One region of the Sphingobacterium sp. UBA6317 genome, then DNA from elsewhere that is predicted to be linked to it. Evidence: riboswitches for the same ligand, from Rfam matches in the RefSeq annotation. Region 1 holds a riboswitch; the other holds the start of a gene.

Evidence for each region. Region 1 has a riboswitch for thiamine pyrophosphate ahead of thiS (sulfur carrier protein ThiS). Riboswitches for the same ligand answer to the same signal wherever they lie in the genome.
Region 2: another riboswitch for thiamine pyrophosphate. It lies ahead of thiM (hydroxyethylthiazole kinase); the one in region 1 lies ahead of thiS (sulfur carrier protein ThiS).

What each region holds. Positions count from the first base shown of each region.
Region 1 covers NZ_DJTD01000034.1:15,950-24,301, forward strand. The annotation lists gene B3E92_RS10215 (PLP-dependent aminotransferase family protein) at 1-1,382, shown strand, start outside; gene B3E92_RS10220 (alpha-L-rhamnosidase) at 1,449-4,091, opposite strand; TPP riboswitch at 4,251-4,346, shown strand; gene thiS (sulfur carrier protein ThiS) at 4,407-4,613, shown strand; gene thiC (phosphomethylpyrimidine synthase ThiC) at 4,660-6,474, shown strand; gene B3E92_RS10235 (thiamine phosphate synthase) at 6,471-7,088, shown strand; gene thiE (thiamine phosphate synthase) at 7,034-7,666, shown strand; gene B3E92_RS10245 (thiazole synthase) at 7,663-8,352, shown strand, end outside.
Region 2 covers NZ_DJTD01000065.1:27,258-35,609, reverse strand. The annotation lists gene tenA (thiaminase II) at 1-552, opposite strand, end outside; gene thiD (bifunctional hydroxymethylpyrimidine kinase/phosphomethylpyrimidine kinase) at 539-1,378, opposite strand; gene thiE (thiamine phosphate synthase) at 1,375-2,007, opposite strand; gene thiM (hydroxyethylthiazole kinase) at 1,997-2,800, opposite strand; TPP riboswitch at 2,883-2,975, opposite strand; gene B3E92_RS21050 (VanW family protein) at 3,039-3,881, opposite strand; gene B3E92_RS21045 (hypothetical protein) at 4,021-5,271, opposite strand; gene B3E92_RS21040 (dienelactone hydrolase family protein) at 5,305-6,048, opposite strand; gene B3E92_RS21035 (NAD(P)-dependent oxidoreductase) at 6,167-7,012, opposite strand; gene B3E92_RS21030 (Crp/Fnr family transcriptional regulator) at 7,071-7,700, opposite strand; gene B3E92_RS21025 (TonB-dependent receptor) at 8,137-8,352, shown strand, end outside.

The sequences.
Region 1 (8,352 bases):
CAGACAATATTGCCAATAAGATTAAATCAGGCGTCTTAAAAGCTGGCGAAAAACTACCTTCGGTGAGGAAGCTAAGCGCTGAACACGGTATCAGTATAAATACCGCAAAAAGGGCATTTCTAGCGTTGGAAGAACGTTCTCTTATACAGTCCAAGCCCCAATCCGGCTACTTCGTTAGTCCTCCAAACTATTTGCAACTTCCGTTGGCGGCAGCCAGTCAACCTATTCCAATCGCCAACAACAGAGAACCGGATCAATTGATGAATAAGGTGTATTCAACCATGGGACGTCGCGACTTAACCTTATTTTCAATCGGTGTTCCTTCCGGAAGTCTCCTACCTACCGCAAAATTAAAAAAAGAAATCGTCCTCGCTACACGGGAGCTCAGCGATGGTGGCACAGCATATGAACCCTTGCAAGGCAATATAAAATTACGTCGTATGGTGGCCGTACGTTCATTGGCCTGGGGTGGAAATCTAAATGAAGATGATGTCGTTACCACCAACGGCTGTATGAATGCTTTAGTTTTGTGTCTGATGGCCTTAACCAAACCTGGAGATACACTGGCTCTGGAAAGCCCCTGCTATCCGGGTATCCTCCAACTTGCCGTCAGTCTAGGGCTTAAGGTGCTGGAAATAGCTACGGACCCCATCATAGGAATAGACATTGAAGCCCTCAAAAATCTGTTGCCCCAAATTAAAGTCTGTTTACTGGTCCCCAATTTTAACACCCCTTTGGGTTATTGCATGCCGGATGAGCATAAGCGGGAAATTGTGGCATTGCTGTCAAAACACCAAATTCCGCTAATCGAAGATGACACCTACAGCGACCTCCATTTTGGCACGCAACGCCCCAAATGTTGCAAATCTTTTGACCGGGATGGCAATGTCCTCTGGTGTGGATCCGTTTCAAAGACGTTGGCTCCAGGCTTCCGTGTCGGATGGGTTGCTCCTGGAAAATACAAAGAACAGATTATCAAACTAAAACTGATCCATTCCCTGTCATCTACGGCGATCATCAATGAGGCGGTTGGAAATTTTCTATTAACCGGAAAGTATGAAAACCACCTGCGTAAACTTCGTAGATCATTAACGGAAAACTACCAGCGCTACGCTGCCATCATTTCGGCCCATTTTCCGGAAGGCACTAAAATTAGCCGTCCACAGGGTGGACTTGCCCTATGGGTCGAGTTTCCAAAACACATCGATACAGGCAAGCTATATAACTATGCGCTTAAACTACAGATCAGCATTTCACCGGGGCGGATTTTCACCTTACAGGATCAATTTCACCATTGCATGCGTCTCTGTATTGGTTTACCCTGGAGCAATGAACTCGCTTTAAAATTAAAACAGCTCGGTAAACTTACAAAAGCACTCTAATACATAACATGATAAGAGCATAATACCAACGGTCGGGGCAATAAAACAACAGATCGGAGCCTATGATTACTTGAGTTCCAGCTCCAGCCTATGTTTACCAGCGTCCAATTGGACGACATCCCTACTGCTAATGCTAACATTATCCGGCGGATAAAATGTCGCCGTGGCATTTGCGGGTATTTGGATATCATAAACAATCTTTTTATCCTTTAACTTCCATTCGGAAACAATTTTACCGTAGGGTGAATCATAAGAAATAGAAGATTCTTTCAGTTCCTGGGGAAAGATGGGTTTTAAGAGCACATGTTTAAATCCAGGTTGTTTAGGATCTGGCAGAATCCCGCCGATAGATTTAAAAAACCAACCACCGATTTCGCCAAACATCATGTGGTTGTCTGAAATATCACGGGTTGCTTTTAAATCCCAGTTCTCCAACAATGTTGTTGCGCCATTTACAATCCACCATCCCCAAGACGGATAAGTATCTTGTACCGCAACCTTATAGGCTGTCGTTGCATAACCGTTATCTTTTAACGCATTCAATAATGCTTTTGCACCCAATACCCCTACATCTAAATGAAAGTTGGTCTCTTCCACTTTCTTATTCAGGCTGGCTGCAACCCGGGCTTTCATTTCGTCAGGTACCACACCCCAATAGAGTGGAACACTCAGTTCAGTCTGTGTTCCATTGCTATAAATACCCTTGGAAGCATCTAAAAATTTAGCGTTGATGGCCGTCTTAATTTTTCTGCTCAGCAGTTCATATTTTTGTTGATCTGCTGTGTATCCAAACAATTTAGCCGTAGCAGCCAAGATGGTCGCATCCACATAAAAATAAACCGAGGAGGTCAACTCCAGATTCGACTGTGACTTCACTGGCACCCAGTCTCCACGCCCAAAAGTTGTCAACCCAGATGGGCTGATTCCGTCGACATAATCCACATAGCGTTTGATATTAAGATAGCATTCTTCTAATGCACGTGGGTCTCCATAAAACTGATAGATCTGCCAGGGAATGATGGCAATGGTACTTGTCCAATCCAAACCATTCGCTGTACCATAACCCCATCCCCCAGTTGGAATAATATCGGGTAAGACACCGTTCTCCTGTTGCTCATCACGATGATCCGCCATCCATTTTTCATAAACTGTTATCCCGTCAAAATTGTACAAAGCTGTTTCAATCGCAAGGTGCCCATCCCCTGTCCAACCGTTCTTTTCGCGCTGCGGACAGTCTGTCGGATAGCCCATCAAATTGGACAAGTAGGCATTGTTGGTCGCTTCCCATAGTTTGTTGACCAACGCTGATGACGTCTTGAGCTGTCCAATAGCGGGCACATCACTATGCATAAAATAAGCGGTCACAGCCGAACTATCCAATGCAATTGCCGCACTACTACTAATTTCGACGTAACGAAATCCTTTGTAACCGAACTTTGCCATAAACTCATCATTACGACCGCTTAAGGTCAGAATGTCCGTTTGAAAGGGCTCCTTTTCCTTATCGCCCCGATAATAAACATCAATATTGGACAGGTCAAGACGCCCATCTGCCGACAATCGTTCACCGTGCTTGATACGTAGCATAGTCCCTGCAGCTCCTTTGACTTTAACTTTTGTAATCCCAGCCATATTCTGACCCATATCGAAAACATAAGTACGTTGGTCTATCTTTGTCACTGATTTGGGCTTATAGGACTTCACGAGCCGAATCGGTACCATCTGTTGGGAAACGATATGTGCAGATGGCGCATTTCTATACTGAACAGCCTGCCAAGTTGAATCATCATATTTAGGTTTGTCCCAGTTGGGTATTTCCAGTCTTGCATCATAATGCTCACCAGTGTAAATATTATTATAAGTAATTGGTCCCGAAGCTGTTTTCCACTGCTTATCTGAAACAATAGTTTCTACTGTACCATCTGTATAGACGATTTTCAGCTCTAAACAGAATGTTGGTCGGGCCCGCCACGGTGCTTTATCAAAGTTCCAAACCGCCAGTGGTTGGTGATTATACCAGCCATTCCCCAAAACAACGCCAATAGCGTTCTGTCCTTGTTGGAGCTGCTGGGTTACGTCCGTCACGACATATAATGTACGCCGGTCGAATCGAGTATACATTGGATCCAGGCGATGGTCTCCTACGCGTTGACCATTCATGGAAAGTTCATATAGCCCTGCTGTGGCAATATACGCGCGTGCAGACTTTATCGGCTTATTTATCTTAAATTCTGTTCTAAAATAAGGCGTTTCTCGCGCATGAATATCCTTATTGTCGCTAATCCATTTTCCCTTCCAAAGGTCCATTCCCATCATTCCAGTTTCGAACGATGCTATTTTAGAGCTCGTTGATATACCATCCTTATCCCATACTTTAACCTTCCAGAAATACGTGGTCTGTGGCTTTAACTGTGCGCCGTTATAGGGCACTAACATGGACGAGCTGAGCTGTTTGCCACTATCCCAGCTATTTTTCGTCTCCTTCAGTAGTGTCAGCGAATCTTGCCCTAAAAGGATCTGATAAGCCTGTTGTACCGCACCATTACGTTGGTCCTCAAGTCGCCAGCTAAGTCTCGGCTGGGTTGCATCGATACCCAATGGATTGACCAGATGTTCGCATGTCAACTGTACCGCGATGCAGTTGCTTTTAGGTTGGGCATAAGTGCTGTTCGTTATACACAACAGTATTGTCAATAAAATCCTACGCATGAAAAGATACTATTCTTGGTGGTTGTTAAATTGTTTTAGCTGATTTAAAAATCTAATATATCAAATATTTTCCACATGGTGACCTGTACTTTCCTGCACGATATACCTCAGGCAGCAAAATAAATTCTTGCAACTTTCATAAAAATAACCTTATATTAGTCGCAACTTTAGGGGTGTCTGCTCATGCAGGCTGAGATTTTACCCTTAGAACCTGATCCGGATCATACTGGCGTAGGGAAAAGTGAGCTGTCTACAAGGTGCATTGCTGCGCCTTTGTGTAGCCATTCCTAAAGTTTTACCAAAAAAAATTAAGGAATGGAACTTACAATAAACCATCAAATTCGATTTTTCGATCCCGCACTTACTTCACTAGAAGGCTTGTTACTTTTGGAATTATCTGGCAAAACCCAGGGCGTGGCTGTAGCCATCAACAACCAAGTCATCCCCAAAAAGGACTGGGGTACGACAACACTTAAACCTTATGATCAGATTATCTTAATCACTGCATCTCAAGGCGGCTAGCCTTTCAAAAAAAATCAACCGAGTAATTCACCACAATACAGAAAAAATGACAGCTGAAACAATTACGCAATCCCCCTTTCCAAATGCAAAGAAAATTTTTGTAGCCGGAAAACTATTTCCTATTCAAGTCGCTATGCGTCAAATCTCCTTGAGCCCAACCAAATTAACGAATGGACAGATCGAAATTAATCCGCCGGTAACAATCTATGATACTTCTGGGCCTTATACAGATGACACCATCCATATCGATATCCGCAAAGGACTCCCTCGCCTTCGCGAGCAGTGGATCTTGGATCGTCAGGATGTCATACAGTTGGCTGGCATCAGCTCTGAATATGGACAAAAACGACTTTCTGATCCAACGTTGGACGAACTCCGATTTGCCTATAGCCACAAACCGAAAGTAGCCTCCGCCGGCAAGAATGTCACCCAATTACATTATGCAAAGCAAGGCATCATTACCCCGGAAATGGAGTATGTTGCTATCCGGGAAAACCAACGTATTGAGCAGTTGGAAGCTAGTACCCCTGGAATGGATCGTCAGCATCGGGGGCAAAACTTTGGTGCGAGAACACATGATAAAGCTATTACACCAGAATTTGTCCGTGAAGAAATCGCCGCCGGAAGAGCGATCATACCCAATAATATTAATCACCCTGAAAGTGAACCCATGATTATCGGACGCAACTTTCTTGTTAAAATCAATGCCAATATTGGCAATAGTGCCGTAAGTTCAAGCATAGAGGAAGAAGTTGAGAAAGCGGTATGGGCCTGTCGTTGGGGGGCTGATACCATCATGGATCTATCCACTGGCAAAAATATTCACGAAACCCGCGAATGGATTATCCGTAATTCGCCAGTCCCAATCGGTACAGTACCGATCTATCAGGCGCTCGAAAAAGTAAAGGGGGTGGCCGAGGATCTTACCTGGGAAATATTCAAAGATACCTTGATTGAACAGGCCGAACAGGGTGTTTCGTACTTTACCATACACGCCGGCGTATTGCTTCGTTATATCCATCTCACGGCATCCCGAGTTACTGGAATTGTCTCCAGAGGCGGCTCTATCATGGCCAAATGGTGTCTTTTTCATCACAAAGAAAATTTTCTCTATACCCATTTTGAGGAAATATGCGAAATTATGAAACAATATGATGTGGCTTTTTCACTTGGCGATGGTCTACGCCCCGGAGCTATTGCAGATGCAAACGATGCAGCTCAATTTGCGGAGCTCGAAACCCTGGGCGAACTCACCAAAATCGCCTGGAAACATGATGTTCAGGTGATGATCGAAGGGCCAGGACATGTTCCTATGCAATTGATCAAAGAGAATATGGACAAGCAATTGGCCTGTTGTGACGAAGCGCCATTTTATACCTTAGGTCCATTAACAACAGATATTGCTCCAGGCTATGACCATATCACATCCGCCATTGGAGCGGCTATGATCGGTTGGTATGGCTGTGCAATGCTTTGCTATGTTACCCCCAAAGAACACCTGGGTCTACCAAATAAAAAAGATGTCAAAGATGGTGTAATCACCTATAAACTAGCTGCCCATGCGGCCGATTTAGCCAAAGGACACCCTGGTGCACAATATCGTGATAACGCCTTGAGTAAAGCCAGATTCGAATTCAGATGGGAAGATCAATTCAACCTTTCCCTTGATCCAGATACCGCACGGGAATATCATGACGAAACATTGCCGGCAGATGCGGCTAAAGTTGCGCACTTCTGCTCTATGTGCGGTCCCAAATTTTGCTCGATGAAAATAACGCAGGAAATCAGGGATAGTGCCGCCCAGGGGATGCTGGAAAAATCACAGGAATTCATCGCACAAGGAAAAGAGATCTATTCATGATTATTGCATTGACAGCAGCAGAAACAATCCGTTCTGAACAGGCGATTATAACAGGGTTGTTTAAAGAAGGTCTTGATATTCTGCATTTGCGTAAGTATCATTTTACAGACTTACAAATGTCGCGATATATAGAAACTATAGCTCCTATATACCGCGACAGATTGGTTCTACACTCACATGCGCATCTATCGGCTGAGCTTGGGATTGCACGAATCCACCTGAACGATAAAAGTAGACTGCATGAATCTGCAAATCAACTGGGGCCTACAACAATCTGTTCAACATCTGTGCATGATATTGATCAATTCAATAGCCTTGATGAACGTTGGGCCTATGCTTTTTTCAGTCCATTATTTCCGAGCATCTCAAAAGTGGGGTATGGAACGCATAATGCAAGACTAGGTCAACTCCCGTCACGCGCCAACTTTGCTGTTCGTCTCATCGGTCTTGGAGGGATAAACCAAGACAACTGTCTTATTCCGATGCAGCAAGGTGCAGATGGAATTGCCTTATATGGCACTTTATGGAAACATCGGGATCCTATTCAAAATTTTATTGCATGCAAACAAAAACTATGGAAAGACTCCAATATATCTCACAAGGTAAAACTTTAAGGGAACAAAAAAACAACATGCTGAAAGCGCTGGATGCTGGGGCCAAATGGATACAGATCCGATGGAAGGAAGCCGAGGAAAAAGATCTTTATACGCTCGCCGAAGAGATCAGGCAGGCTTGTTCCGAATTTGGTGCCAGCTGTATCATCAATGACCATCCTTCGCTTGCAGCAGCTGTAGACGCTGATGGGGTGCACTTGGGACTGGACGACTGCAGTGTAGCAGCTGCCCGGCACCTATTGGGTGCAGGAAAAATAATCGGCGGTACAGCCAATAGCTTTGCCAATGTAAAGCAAAGAATAAGTGAACATTGTGACTATATCGGGCTCGGGCCATTCAACTATACCACGACAAAACAAAAACTAAGTCCCCTACTGGGGATTGCAGGATATGAAAACATCATCCAACAAGTCCGCCGAGAAGGCCTACCCCCTATTCCAATATTCGCAATTGGCGGTATAAGCCAACTTGAAGATATCCAACATCTATTAGAAATTGGCGTCTACGGTGTAGCACTCTCGGGAATCGTAACCAAGACTCCAAACATTGTTTCATCCATCAATAAAATTTTACTATGAGCACCCTACATATAGCCGATCGCGTATTTGAATCCAGATTATTTCTCGGTACGGGCAAATTCGGTAATCTCACGGAAATGAGCGATGCCATTGTGGCTTCGGCTTCCCAATTGGTCACCGTCGCCCTCAAACGAATCGACCAGACCGGCTCAGACGACAGCCTCATCAGCGCGCTCGATCTGGCGGCAATCCATTTGCTTCCCAATACTTCGGGAGCACGAACAGCTGAAGAAGCAGTACTTGCGGCTCAACTTGCTCGCGAAGCACTGGAAACAAACTGGGTGAAATTGGAAATTCATCCCGACCCACGTTATCTGCTGCCCGATCCTATTGAAACCTTACGCGCAACCGAATCACTTGCTAAATTGGGTTTCGTCGTCATGCCCTATATTCACGCAGACCCGGTACTTTGTAAACGTTTAGAAAATGCAGGCACAGCTGTCGTTATGCCTTTAGGTGCCCCTATTGGAAGCAATAAAGGGCTGCGTACCTTGGACTTTCTCGAAATTATTATTGAGGAAAGTAATGTCCCAGTGGTCGTAGACGCTGGAATCGGAGCGCCTTCCGATGCCGCTAAAGCCATGGAAATCGGAGCTGATGCGGTGCTTGTCAATACGGCAATTGCAGTCTCTAATAATCCGATACGTATGGCCGAAGCTTTCAGAGAGGCCGTTATCGCTGGACGG
Region 2 (8,352 bases), on a different contig from region 1:
TGCTGCAATTTTGTCAACGTAGTTTTTCGCCTTGATAACGCCCTGTGCAAAATCCTCACCGCTATAAGTTGCTATCCATTTGGAATAGGGATTTCCCTGTGTATTTGCTGTCGATACAATGTGATCTCCGACCTCCTTATAAATCCAAAAACAGGGGAGTGTTGCCGCCATAGCAACCTCAATGCTCTCGAAAGCGGCTACGCTTTTAAGAAAATGAACATAATGATGGCAGGTTGGTTCGATTTTGTTGCTCTTGTCGGCAGGACTTAAACCAAATTCCCGAAAGTAATTTTCGTGTAATGCCCGTTCAACAAGTAGCGCATTGCGACCAAATTCGAAATAGTCCAATGCTTGTTGGTTATCCGCGCTTTTTGCACCTATAAAGGCGAGCACACGGCCAAATTCTTCTAAATAGAAAGCATCCTGCTGCATGTAAAATTGAAATTTATCCAGGGGAAGACTACCATCACTAAGCTGAACAATATACGGCATAGTGAGTATATCTGAATAAATTGATGTTATTGAATCCCAGGCATGATCAGTCCAGTTCATATTGAATAAGTTTAATCGGATTGTGGAAGTGATTTAATGGCCCATTTCCTTTGCCAATGATGAGGTCTTTGCTACCAGCTATTGCTGCGTGTATATAGGCCAATGCGAATTCAACCGCGCTATCGAGACCAACGCCTTGTGCCAAATGGCTCGCAATTGCTGAAGAAAGCGAACAACCGGAACCATGTGTATTTTTGCTGTTAATTTTTTGAGATTTGAATTCAATTGGTGGATTCTTGTGCTGGAACAATAGGGATGTTAATTCTTGACTTTGGAGATGCCCGCCTTTAATCAAAACGGATTGACAACCTTTCGCCAGTAGGCTATTTCCCGCTTTTTTCATCCTCTCGACATCGTCAATAACTTCGTCTACTAAAACACTTACCTCGTCTAAATTTGGTGTAATCAGCGTTGCCAAAGGAAAAAGAAGTTCAATGCAGGCCTGAATTGTATCATCGTGAATGAGCTTGTGCCCGCTGGTCGAGACCATGACTGGATCAAATACGATAGGCCCTTTATATTCTTTTAAATAGCTGCTAATAAGCTCCACAAGTTCAATATGGTGTACCATGCCTATTTTAATTGCATCGGGATAGATGTCGTCAAAAATAGCATCTAATTGGTCCTGGACGGCTGCTGTAGGAATGTCATAAATACGTCTTACACCTTGTGTGTTCTGAACGGGTAAGGCAGTTAACACATTCATGGCATAACAACCTAATGCAGATATGGTTTTGGTATCTGCTTGTATACCTGCACCACCGCTACCATCGAACCCCGCAATGCTGAGTACGCTAGGGACGCGGTATTTTTTATCTTTTGTCATTTTAATAGTTCTTTTAGTTGTGCACTGGCAGCTCTGGGATCTTGACTTTGGCATATGGCCGAAACGACTGCAATGGAGTCTGCACCGGCATTCCAGGTCTCTTCTGCTGTTTGTAAATTCATCCTTCCGATAGCGATCAATGGTTTTTCCGTCCTACTCCGAAGTTGTTTTAAACCTGCAATTCCCCATTCAGTAATCGTGTCCATTTTTGTTCTCGTAGAAAAAATGGGACTTACACCAAGGTGGTCGACGGCGTACATTTGTGGACTTTCCAGTTGTTGCATATCTTCTATGGACCAGCCTATGTTTAATTTATCGCCATATTTTTCGCGAATAGGGAGCGGCTGCAAATCATTTTGACCCACATGTACTCCCCATGCCTCGATTTTTGCAGCGATTGCTACGGCATCATTGATCACGAGCGGAATACCATAACGATCGGTCAGTTTTTTCAAACGCATGGCTTTATCCAAAAATGTAGCGGGATCGTCAGCTTTTTCGCGTAATTGAATAAGATCGACTCCACCAATGATGGCTTCTTCGGCGACATTGAGCCAATGTTGAGGATAACAGTCCCGCTCAGAAATTACCAAATATAAAGGGTAGGGAAAAAGCGGATTAATGCGCATAACATTTGATCTTGAGCTTTGATTTTAGACGTTCTGCATTGAGCTTATAGAGTTCATCATAGAGATTCAATTGCAAGGTACCCGGGCCAGCTGCTGTTTGGGCTGCGAGTTCTCCCGCCAAGCTCAAAATGGAAACGCCGGCAACAGCTGCTTCAACATATTGGTCTGTAACACCTAGAAATGCACCAATAAGTGCAGTAGCACTACAGCCAAGTCCAGTTACCTGTGTCATTAAAGGGTTGCCATTAAAGACTTCAACCCGGTATTGTTCGGAAAGAATATAGTCTACTTCTCCGGAAATACAGATAATGGAACCGGTTTGCTCTTGCAATAATTGGCCAAATCGGAGCGCATCTTTACTCGCTGTCGTGCTGTCGACTCCTTTTGTGTTCGGTTGGTTGAAATTGTACAGCGTCATGATTTCTGATGCATTTCCACGAATAACCGTTGGTTTGAGATCCAGTAGATTGGCCAATAAATCATTGCGGAATGCTGATATCCCAGCACCAACAGGATCAAGTACCCATGGCCGTCCAATGGTATTGGCATGTTCGGTAGCAACCAGCATAGCTTCGGCTGTATCTTCACTCAAGGTGCCGATATTAATAACAAGAGCTTGCGCAATATCGACAACTTCACGTACTTCTAAAGGACTTTGTACCATTACGGGGGACGCTCCTAGGGCTAACAGTGCGTTGGCCGTATTGTTCATCACGACTAGGTTTGTGATGTTGTGTACAAGGGGTTTTTCGACCCTCAGCTGCGCTAATAAATTGATAATTGAATCTTCCATTCTTTTTACATATGCTAAGATGTACGGTGTAGCCTTGGAGGGAAGAAGAGCGATAGACTGCGCAGTAAAGGAGTATGCTGTACAGTGGATTTTTGCTTTTCCCTACGCCGGTATAAACCGAATCAGGTTCAAAGGGACTATCTCAATTCTATACAGAATACCCCCAAAGCCAGACCAAATTTAAACAAAAAAGAGGACTTTTCATATCCATCATTTTTCGATCACTTAGCTTGTTAAATTAATCGGCCGGATTTTGATCGGCACTAATTTCAATATATTCAACAGGGGTATAAGTAACCCGGGCAAAATTTTTGGTCAAAAGTTCTGTTTCTAAAATCTTTCCACCCTGAAATTTTAAAAACTTCTCGCGCCAAATCTCATTTTTACGAAAGAACTGATTGTCTATTTTAAGAAATTGATGTTCTTTTTCAACGACATGGTATGCAAAATCCAGCTCCTGATCGATCCTCAATTCGCCCTCTAAACATTTCTCTGTAAACCAGAGGTTGATCTGGAAGGTGTAAGGCGTGTTGTTGGTGAATTGATAATCACGGTAGTTATAAAATACGGTAGCCCCACTGCCGAATGGCAAAACACGACCATCGTCAGGAAAAGGATCAAAGGAGTGATGATAACGTTCGCTGACGGTGAGTGGACTATGGATAACAAGCCAATGGATGAGATTGGATATTTGACAGATTCCACCGCCAATACCCGCCCTTGCTTCACCGAAGGATAACTCCATGCCGGGCAGATACCCTTTCTTTACGGTGGGGAGCCCCACGAGTTTACAAAATGAAAAGGTTTCCTTCGGTCTGATCAGAATGCTATTGATCTGTGCTGCTGCAATTTTCAGGTTGGTCACTTTGTTGATCTGCAATTGCATATTATTTTCGCCCAGCTTTTTTAATAATACAGACTGATGCTTTTTAATACGAAAGGGAAGTTTTTCAGCTGATTTAACTTTGCTGTATTTTTTGTCGTCAAATAGCCAGACGGCTTTTCGCTGCATTCTTCTTACCCATACTGCAAAAAAATAGAGTATGGGGTGCTGTTGACTGATCAGTTTTCTTTTTTTCAATACGATGTTTATTTATCGCTATCAAAATTAATGCAGAAATCTATCTTTTGCCGCTTTTTTTGATTTTGTCCTGTGTTTTTACTGTATAGGGGGTAGAACTTTTGTTCCATCGGGTGTATACTGGCTTTTCGCTCTATGTCTATAGCTGTTTTCTTGTCTGTACGTATTTGCCCGTGAGCTTCCCATGCCCGTTATAGTTCAGGTTTTCATACGTACAGTTTCCCAAATCTTTTACAATTGATTTTTGTTGCAATACCCCCTTGAAGTAGAATTCATCAACTGTTTCGTTGGCCCGGTAGGATCGCTTGATTTCCGCTGTGAGTTGGTCATTTTGATCGAAGGTTTGGCGTAGTATATAATCACTTGTTTTCGGATCGCTATACGCATAACGGACCCGACTTTCCCTTTGATCATTTCTGCCCGACAGCTCTTCACTCATGCGATTCTGTTTGTCATAACTGTAAATGGTCCAATCTATCCGTTGGTATAAAAAATGAATGGATTCACTTTTTACAACCTGGAGTTTGCTGTTCAAGTGGTCTATTGTCGCTGTTTGTAATGTTGGATCGTAGGAAACAATGGCGTTTGGGAGATAACGGTAAATGGTGCTGTTGCTCCATTTGCTGTTTTGAAGGTACTGTATGGAGTCGATAAGTCCGAACTGATTATAGCATCTTTTGCTGAAATAATTATTTCCGCCGGAAAGATTGTTGGATGTGAGCTCTTTGCCTTCTTCATATACAGTCGTCACAATTGCTCCAGTTTCCACCTCATTTTCATCGGAAAACTGCTGCATGACATACGTGCCGTCACATTGATTTTTACGCTGACTGTAGTAAAGAGGGAGAGCTGTATTGGCGATAATAGCCGCTGCATATTGCCTGGATGGAATAAATTGCACTTGTGCAATGGAGTCAAAGAAATGTTGGGCATTATATTGTGACGAAGGATTCTTCGACGCAACTTGTGTGTTGTTGCTTAATATGGATTTGGCTGCTGTCAGATAGGTATTACTATCGTATATGATCTTGGGTTTGCCTAAGCCATCAAACAAGATCATGACATGACGTTGTTTCAATGACAATACATCGATGGTCCATTGTTGATTTTTAACGCTAAATGTAAGTTTTTTTGCATCGGTTTTTGTGACCAGTAACTTTGTTGTGCTAAAAGGTACTTGCTTGAAAATCGCAGCAGCATTTTTTTCGTGTAAACGCATGATAAAATCAGTTGATTTATCGGACTCATTGGTTACAAACAGAACTGCCTGTGTAGGGCTAGCTATTGTTAACGATTTTACTGTTTGCGATGCTGCAATGGGACTATAAAACAGCAATATCAACAACTGAATGATAATCGGATAAATGTGCAGTTTCGCGTTATAATTCATTTGGGTCGATATTGCTGTTGTTGACTTTGCTATTTAATTTAATACTTCTTTCAAAAATAATAAGGTGTGCTCCCAGGCACGTTTGGCCATCACGGGATTATATTCCGCTGACTCGGGATTCGTAAACGTATGTCCAGAATTTGCGTAGGTAATTATTTGCCAGTCTGCTTTTCCTTCATTTAATTCCTTGACCAACCCATCGTAATCTTCTTTTGATACACTCTTATCGGCTGCAGGGTGCTCAATGAGTACTTTTGTTTTAATGGAACCATTGGGTCTATCGGCAGCTTTGGATAGGCCTCCGTGGATACTGATCACGGCATTGACGGGGAAGCCGGCTCTCGCCGCTTCTAATGCTCCTGAACCTCCAAAGCAATAGCCAATGATCGCAATTTTTGTCGGATCTGCGCCTTCTTTTTTCAGTTGTTCTAATGCGAGCTTGATGCGATGCTGATAAGCTTTATAGTCCGTCTTGTAGTGGCCTGCAATTTTCGAAGCTGCGGTGTTGTCCGCAGGAATATTTCCCTCACCGTAGATGTCGGCAATGAACGCGATGTAACCTTCTTTTTCAAGAAGCAATGCCGCTTGTTTCGCTTCGTTGTCAATTCCCTTCCACGCAGGAAGAATTAAGACAGCAGGGCCTTTTTTTGCCCTATTGGCGGTTACCATGCCGTTGAGTTTTTGTTCACCATCCTGGTAAGAAACCTGTTTTAATTGTTGGGCCTGCGTAGTCATCGTGACCATAGTCAGCATCAATAGTGTCATAACTGTTTTCATCTGTAAATAATTTGTTCCGCTCATTATTTTGTGTGATCAGAAATGAACCTAATTTGGAGTCCATCTCAACTAAATATAATTTTCAATGTACATTTTTTCCGCTGTCGTCAACCTGAAGTTACGACTTTATAGATTCAATAATACCAATAACATCGAGTTGTCCGAGACCTTGGTCGTGTGCTTTCCCGTAGGTATCGAGTAATGTCTTGAGGAGGGGATATTCGGCACCGGCTTGTTGCGCCAGTCGAATATCTTTCAGCATAAGATCTAGCGCGAAAGCAGGACTGTAGTTTTCTTCCACCAGTAAAGGCGTTTTGACTTTTGTTGCGCCACTGCCACTGGCACTATCATTGATGATTTCGAGCATATCACTCCGTTGAATTCCCAGTTTATCTGAAAATAAGATCGTCTCTGCGAGACCTTGATAGATCGTTGAAAGAAAATAGTTGATCGCAAGTTTGGCGGCAATTCCCTGGCCATTTTCGCCAACATGTTTGATCGACTTGCCCATCTGCTCGAGGTATGGCCGGGCGCGATGAAGATCCTCCTGTTCACCACCGACCATAATAATCAGGGTGCCCTCTGCCGCGGGCTTGGTACTGCCGGCCACAGGTGCATCTATAAATGCGGCTCCTTTTTCTTTGAGTTTGGATGCGATAGACAGGGTGAGTTCACGGGATATGGTACTCATATCGACAAATAATTTGCCCTTGATATCTCCTTGAAGGATTTTTTCATATACTTCACTGACAGCTTCATCATTGGTGAGCATGGAGAATACAATATCAGCATGTTCGACCAATTCGGCTATACCTTCTCTGATCATTGATTGTTCTTCAAAGCCCGCTGCTTTTGCACGGTTTCTATTATAAACAGAAAGGGGGAATCCTGCTTTTTCCAGGTTTTTAGCCATGGGGTGCCCCATGTTTCCTAATCCTATAAATCCTAATTTTTCTATCTTCATCTAAAATTACATTAATAGCTCTTGAAATTTACGTCTATTAAAGATACAAATGTTTTGGTCATTCCACTAATACCCTGATTTCGTTACGAAGGAGCACTATTTTATCTTCCTGTTCCAGTTTTTTTAAAATTCGGGAGACAACTACCCGGGATGTGTTTAGGTCAGAAGCAATATCCTGATGCGTAAGGGTAAGTATTCGGTCGTTGTTCAGCTTTACTTTGGCTTTCAGATATTGGATGATTCGTTCTTCCATATTGGAAAAAGCTAGACTATCAATAGCTTGTAACATTTCGTCCATACGGCTTGAATAGCTTGATATGATGAAATTTCGCCAAGAGGGGTATTTTCCCATCCAAAGGTTGACAAGCTCATTTGGAATCATGGCAACCGTTGTTGTTTTTTCTGCGAGGGCACGAATTTCACTTTTTTTATTTCCGAGACAACAGGCTATTGACATCGTACAGGTTTGACCTTTTTCCAAATAGTAGAGCAGCAGTTCGCCTTTGTCTTCATCTTCCCGGACAATTTTTATTGCTCCATCTAGGAGAAGGGGCATCGACTTGATGTATTGATTAGTATCAATGATGAGATCCCCCTCATGAAACGTTTTGAAGTGTGCGTTTTTGGCTATTGCAGTAATTAACTCTGGCTCAAGAATGCCTGTATAAGCTTGTTGGATTGACAACATACGGTATTATTTTAGTTAAAGTTAATTATTTACGGGCTTATTTTATCCCCTGGGGGTGGAAAAGAATGTTGGTGGAAAAGAATGTTGGTGGAAATAATGTGTAGAAAGACCGGTTTTTTTGTGCTGTGTGTGGCGTATCCAGCAGCTAACATATAAAATCGTGAAATTCATAAATTTTGATTTATTCAAAACAGACAAAATGTTATTCTGATTATTTTTAGTGTTTTTTTAAGAATGTGATGAATGTGTTGTATTTATTTTATTTAATCTGTTTTTTTATTGCCTCTTTGTTTTAGAAGTAGCTGTTTTTCTGTGGAAGCTTAAAACTGATTTGTTTTGTATAGCGCTAGGGTCTGATAATCCTATTGTTAAAATTAGTTAAAAAGACAATCAATTCCTAATTTTGCGCCACAAAAACAAAACAATCACATCTAACATGAAAAAGTCTTTACTTTTTTTTGCCCTCGTTTTTGCTAGTTATAGTGCCGTTCATGGTCAAACAGCAAATACTAGTTCGGTTTCAGGAGTTGTCAAAGAAGCTACTGGACAAACGGTTAAAGGAGCAACCATTAAAATTACCCACATCCCAAGTGGACAAGTTGTAAGTGGCTCAGCCGATGCCCAAGGAAAATTTCAAATTTCAAATCTTCAA